DNA from 3 places in the Staphylococcus lutrae genome. Region 2 is predicted to be linked to each of the others. Evidence: predicted binding sites of a transcription regulator. Region 2 holds the regulator's gene; each other region holds the start of a gene.
The links. The regulator CtsR, encoded in region 2, represses protease genes until heat stress. The targets are predictions, from matches to a motif close to ATGGTCAATAAAGGTCAAACA.
Positions count from the first base shown of each region.

Region 1 (2,278 bases), 370 kb from region 2:
GTTCTTTTAATCCTCTCAAAATCGAAATTGTATCTTCAATATTAGGTTCAGCCACATTGACTTTTTGGAAGCGACGCTCTAATGCCGAATCTTTTTCGATATATTCACGGTATTCATTTAATGTTGTCGCACCGATACAATGTAACTCTCCTCTAGCCAACATCGGTTTCAACATATTTCCCGCATCCATTGCGCCATCTGTTTTCCCTGCACCGACAAGCATATGGATTTCATCGATAAATAATAAAATACGTCCTTCTGATTCTTTTACTTCTTTAAGTACAGCTTTAAGACGCTCTTCAAATTCACCACGATACTTTGCACCTGCAACGAGTGCACTTAAATCTAACTCAAATACAGTTTTATCCAATAGTGAATCCGGTACATCTTTTTTTACAATTCGTTGTGCCAAGCCTTCAACAATCGCTGTTTTACCGACACCAGGTTCCCCGATAAGGACAGGATTGTTTTTTGTTTTACGACTTAAAATACGAATAGTATTTCGAATTTCTTCATCTCGACCGATAACAGGATCCATATTCCCTTTACGTACTTCTTCTACTAAGTCACGCCCATATTTTGCTAACGCTTCGTAATTGATTTCTGGATTTTGTGTCGTCACATGATTCCCTCCTCTAATCTTTTTAATGATTTCAATGATTGCTTCTTTCTTATTACCTACAAATCGTTGTGTCGTTTCATCTATGTCCATTGCTGCACGCAAAATATGCTCCATAGAAATATATTGATCTTCATATGTTTGCATATATTTTTCTGCTTTAAGAAATAAGTCGTTTGTTTTAGGAGAAAGGTACTGACCATATTGCACTTGGTCACCTTTCACTGTCGGGTAATTATTAAGTTGACGCTCATAAGCTTGATTTAACGCATGCGTATCGATGTGCGCACGTTCTAAAATACTATTGAATAAGCTCTCTGGTGCTTCGAGAACGGCTTTTAATACCGTCTCTACTTCTATATTCGTCAGTTTGTAAGATTTTGCATGTTCAATTGCTTTTTGAAGTGCATTTTGAATTGCATGTGTCATTTGATTAATGTCCAAAATGTCTCACTCCTTTATTAAAATAGGTCGATTGACTTTGACTTTCTTTGACCTTAATCATATTATAAGCCTATTATCTACAAAAATCAATCCATAACTTTGACTTTTTTTGACCATTTATAATGACATCACTTTCTCTTCGGTTTCCATCATTAAAAGCGCCCATATGAGGTTGGATTCCTTTAAATAAAAAGGTAGCAGCGAGGGAAGAGAGAAATCTCGTTTTAATTCAGATTTCATCAACTTCCCCTGCCCTACCTTCAAAGGCATGCCTATTGTCTCATATCAAAGTATCCATTTCGCACCAAGAGGGTAGCCATAACGTCCTAACGTTTCAATTTCATAGCTGATTCATTCGTCGACGGATGCTTTTTTTCGATTGTTTTGATGATTGCATTCGTTAATGCGCGTACACCCGGTGGCTCCAAATGTATGCCATCCGGTGCAAAGTATTCCACATGATTGGCAGAATCATGATACCAGTCGACTAATGTCACATTATCCTGATGTTTTGCCGCTTGTGCTAACACTTTATTCACATGTGTTTCATATGAGCGAGGAACACGCGTATTCACGAGATATATGTCCGCTTTGTCGAATTGTTTAATCAGGTCTCCCAACTGTTCTTCTGTAAAATCTCCATTGGTTCCCAATTCAAGGACAACAATATCATTTTTATCTCGGTAATCGGTATACTTTTCTTTCGCGAGTGGAATCGCTTCTATTAAGTTCCGTCCTACTTTTCCATCAATGGTCGCATTGGGTACAAAAGATTTGAAATAATCACCAATATCCACCATAACAGAGTCTCCAATTAATAGCGGTTTCCATGATGCATAACGTTGTTTGCTGCCTTTGACAATTAAACCGTTAATTTCAAGTTGTGGTAAAACGGCTGGATGCGTCACCCACTTATCCATTTCTGCTGTATTGACTTCTGTCATGTGTGTGGGTTGATATTCAGAAAAGCGATTGAAGCCACCTGCAAGAACAATGAGGCTAGGTACAAGTAGAATGATAAAAAGCCAAGTTCGTCTCACTTTAGATAAACGCCAATTTTTTAAGTGCTTGAACGTGAAACTGTTAAATCCTTGTTTTCTAAAAGGCTGTTCAATAAAACGATATGAAAATTCTGCCATGATAACAATTAAAATCAACTCAATCCCGTAAATCAATTGCGGAATTTGACCTTGTACGAATTGATGATGTATCAAT
Region 1 is NZ_CP020773.1:1,902,897-1,905,174, reverse strand. Features, by position in the region: gene clpB (ATP-dependent chaperone ClpB) at 1-1,063, opposite strand, end outside; gene B5P37_RS08850 (acyltransferase family protein) at 1,390-2,278, opposite strand, start outside.
Region 1: clpB (ATP-dependent chaperone ClpB) is a predicted target of CtsR. The motif match lies at 1,160-1,180, and genes of this name have one in related genera.

Region 2 (2,278 bases):
TGGATTCGAATATGATCTTCTTCATTCACCATGACACTAATCGACTCATCCTCACTCAGCAACACCGCAGCAGCCGGTTGTTTCGTTAGCTCCGGACTAATTAGATGTTTCGCCACGAGCTTATACTTGCTCAATTGATCGAGTTCATCTAAGCGCAATACCTTCAAATCCGTCAACACATCTTGTACTTCGTTAATCACGCGATGTCCCTCTTCTTCAGATGAAAACATCAGTGGATGCACATAGTTTTCAAGATTGCGCGCTAAGCGAATACGTGAAGACATAATCACAGGTTGTGCATTGACCTTTTTCATCCAATGGCTCATGTATTGATCCAAGTTATTCACCATCTTGTCGGGACACCTCACTTTGTCGCTCAAGCGCTTGAATCTCATCACGCACGACAGCCGCTTCTTCAAATGCTTGTTGCGCCACTAACTGATCAAGGCGCGCACGTTTGGCTTCGAGCTGCTTTTTGATTGCACGTTGATGTTGCGCTGATTTCGGACATTTACCCGCATGTTCGATATGCCCACCTTGTACGCGTCTTACGATATCATAGACATCTTCTTTAAACGTCTGATAACATTGATGACATCCGAACTTGCCGACATGTGCAATATCTTTTAACGTCATTTGGCAATTCGGGCAACGTTTTTGTTCTCGATAAACCACTTGATCGACACTCAGCCCATGTTTTGCTGCCAAATGTTGTAAAATTTGTTGAATCACAAAAGTGCCTTCAACATCATCGCCTTCATGCCACTGTGCATCGGATGACTCGTCACCCGTTTGATCATACATACGAACGTTCAAATGTTCATGTTGGTCTTTGTGTTGCTTCTCAAGTACTCGTTTATCGATTTTCATCGCACATCACCCTTCTAGTAATAATTAATGACAGGAAGTAACCGTTTTAAAATATTGGCTCGGATGATATCTCTTGAAGCTACATCCATTTTCAACGTTTCTCTATCCACTACTGCTGCAATCATCTTGGCTTCTCTCTCCGTGACTAAACCATTGTCTAACAAACCATCAATAATATATAAAGCTTGTTGTTGCGAAAGGGCAGGGCCAATCAAGCCGATTAATCGTTTAATATAATTGTTTTGGTCTTTCGTCTCCACTTTAGTAATTCGAATGTAGCCACCGCCACCACGTTTGCTTTCTATTTCATAACCATGTTCATTCGTAAAGCGTGTTTTGATGACGTAATTCAACTGAGAAGGCACACAATCAAATCGCTGTGCAATGTGTGCACGTTGAATTTCCACAACATCGTCTTGCGCTTCTTCAAACAATTGCTTGATGTATTGTTCTATGATGTCAGACATATTATGCATGGTATCACCCCTTTTGACCATCTTTGACTATATTATAGAGCTGACTTTGACCTTTTTCAACCAATTTGATTTTAAATTCCCAAAATAGTTATGTTACTGCTTACATTTTTGTTGTATGATAGTCTTAGTGAAAATTTATTAGAAAAACAGAGGTGGAACTCACATGCATATTTTAATTGGGGTCATCGGGATTGTTGTTTTCTTAGCCCTCGCACTCGTTGCAAGTTCAGACAAAAAGAACGTGCGTTGGCATTACATCGGACTGATGCTTGTTATTCAGTTGATTTTAGCCTTTTTCCTACTCAAAACAGATATTGGTATTAAAATTGTCGGTGGTATCGCAAAAGGCTTTGAATATTTACTGAAACAAGCGGCAGTCGGTGTCAATTTCGTCTTCGGTGGATTACTGAATGACGGAGCGATGTCATTCTTCTTAAGTGTATTATTACCGATTGTATTCATTTCAGCACTCATCGGTATTTTACAATACACGAAGATTTTACCATTGATCATTAACGTTCTAGGCTTTTTAATCTCAAAAATTAATGGTATGGGTCGCTTAGAGTCGTACAATGCGGTTGCAGCTGCAATTTTAGGGCAATCTGAAGTGTTTATTTCGTTAAAAAAACAATTGCCTTATATTACAAAACAACGCTTGTATACATTAACTGCATCTGCAATGTCAACTGTATCAGCCTCCATCATTGGCGCTTACTTCACACTTATTGATCCTAAGTATGTTGTTACAGCCGTTGTATTGAACTTATTTGGCGGCTTCATCATCGCGTCGATTATCAATCCTTATAAAGTCAATGAGGAAGATGATAAGCTTCTGATTGATACAGAAAAGAAACAGCAGTCTTTCTTTGAAATGTTAGGTGAGTATATTTTAGATGGTTTTAAAGTCGCAGTGATTGTAGGGGCGATGTTGA
Region 2 is NZ_CP020773.1:1,529,441-1,531,718, reverse strand. Features, by position in the region: gene B5P37_RS07035 (protein arginine kinase) at 1-350, opposite strand, end outside; gene B5P37_RS07030 (UvrB/UvrC motif-containing protein) at 340-870, opposite strand; gene B5P37_RS07025 (CtsR family transcriptional regulator) at 885-1,346, opposite strand; gene B5P37_RS07020 (NupC/NupG family nucleoside CNT transporter) at 1,510-2,278, shown strand, end outside.

Region 3 (2,278 bases), 260 kb from region 2:
AAAGTTTGGAAAGAAAAAAAGGATGGATTACTTATCTGAAAGAAGCTGAACGTATCGCGGAGTTCCTAAGCTTGATTGGCGGTTATCAAGCGTTATTAAAATTTGAAGACGTCAGAATTGTTCGTGACATGCGCAACTCGGTCAACCGTCTTGTGAATTGTGAAACGGCGAACTTAAATAAAACGGTGAGCGCAGCAATGAAACAGGTTGAAAGTATTCAATTAATCGATCAAGAAATAGGAATTGACAACTTACCGGAGCGATTAAGAGAGGTAGCAAGATTAAGGATTGAACATCAAGATGTCTCTTTAAAAGAACTCGGGGAAATGGTCAGCACAGGAACGATTTCGAAATCAGGTATCAATCATCGTTTGAGAAAGTTAAACGATATGGCGGATCAAATTAGAAGCGGTAAACAATTTGAATTTTAATCACCTGAGTGCATAAAAGTTTTTGACACATGGTGTTATAGGATGGTGTTTCATTAAGTCCAAAGCCCCTCCTACAAATAGGCGGGGTTATTTTTGATGTAGATAGAACGGGGGAGACTTCAGAATATAATGAGGTGATAAATATGACCAATAGACAGAAAGATGTTTTTGCAATATGTTTTAATATCGTAGTTATCTTGGTATGTATCTTAGGCATTGTGTATATGTTGAGCAATTAATTATCGACACGGTTCAGTTTAAAATATGGAAAAAAGAAATAAAAAGCCCCACCTACAAATAGGTGGGATTCTTGATTTTAAAAGTGAATCATTGATTGTGATTAGCCCCCTCGAGAGGAATCGAACCTCTATTGTAAGAACCGGAATCTTATGTGTTATCCATTACACTACGAGGGGTAAGATTACGCAAATCCACTCACCATTTTACCGTTTAGAGGTAAAAGGGTCAATACCTAAAATAAATGAATCACAAATGCATTCTTTTTGACCATTTTTGACTTTTGAGTTAAAATGAATTTAAATTAAAACAATGAGGAGGAACCATCCTATGAATTTAATCCCTACAGTTATTGAAACAACAAACCGCGGTGAGCGCGCATATGACATTTATTCGCGTCTATTGAAAGACCGAATTATTATGCTCGGTTCTGCGATTGATGATAATGTAGCGAACTCAATCGTATCACAATTACTATTTTTACAAGCGCAAGATGCGGAGAAGGATATTTACTTATATATCAACTCTCCAGGAGGTAGTGTCACAGCAGGTTTTGCGATTTATGATACGATTCAACATATTAAACCTGACGTTCAAACGATTTGTATCGGTATGGCGGCATCAATGGGTTCATTCTTATTAGCAGCAGGTGCAAAAGGTAAACGCTTCGCGCTTCCAAATGCAGAAGTCATGATTCATCAGCCACTTGGTGGGGCACAAGGTCAAGCGACTGAAATTGAAATTGCAGCGAAACATATTTTAAAAACACGTGCAAAATTGAACAAAATTTTATCAGAACGCACAGGCCAACCGATTGAAAAAATCGAAAAAGATACGGATCGGGATAATTTCCTTACAGCTGAAGAAGCAAAAGCTTACGGTTTAATCGACGAAGTGATGGCACCAGAAAAAGCATAAATATGTGCAGTATATGTAAGTGAAAGGGACGAGGCAGAAATGCTTCGCCCCTTAATTTATAGTGTGGAAAAGGAAGAGGTGTGACAAGATGCATCCACAAATTAGAGAAGCGACCTTAAATGACTTAGATGATATGATGGCAATATACAACCATGCGATTGTCAACACAACCGCTGTATACACTTATGAACCTACCACTTTAGAAGAGCGACGTTGCTGGTTTGAACAAAAGCAACGTGCGGGGTATCCGATTTTTGTTTATGAACAAGCGGGACGAGTTGTAGGATTTGCAACGTATGGCATGTTTCGAGATTGGCCAGCCTATCAATATACGATTGAACATGCGATTTATGTCAGTCCGACTGCAAGAAGGCAAGGGATTGCTCGCGCATTATTAACAGTGCTAACTGACACAGCGATTGCACAGGGATATCAAACGATGATAGCGGGAATTGACGCAGAGAATGAAGGAAGTTTGAAACTGCATGAAAAATTAGGTTTTAAAGCAGTGGGGACGCTAGAAAAAGTAGGGTATAAATTTGATCGTTGGCTAGATTTAACTTTTTATCAAAAACAATTGAAATCATAGCCGAATCGCACAATGTAGAAGAAGGGACAAGTACAATCCGAACGGGTTTTTGCCCGAACGGAAGTCCTTGCTCATCAGATACGTCGCATAAGGAAGCTCACCT
Region 3 is NZ_CP020773.1:1,784,709-1,786,986, forward strand. Features, by position in the region: gene whiA (DNA-binding protein WhiA) at 1-431, shown strand, start outside; tRNA gene B5P37_RS08230 (tRNA-Arg) at 776-847, opposite strand; gene clpP (ATP-dependent Clp endopeptidase proteolytic subunit ClpP) at 999-1,586, shown strand; gene B5P37_RS08240 (GNAT family N-acetyltransferase) at 1,675-2,175, shown strand.
Region 3: clpP (ATP-dependent Clp endopeptidase proteolytic subunit ClpP) is a predicted target of CtsR. The motif match lies at 932-952, and genes of this name have one in related genera.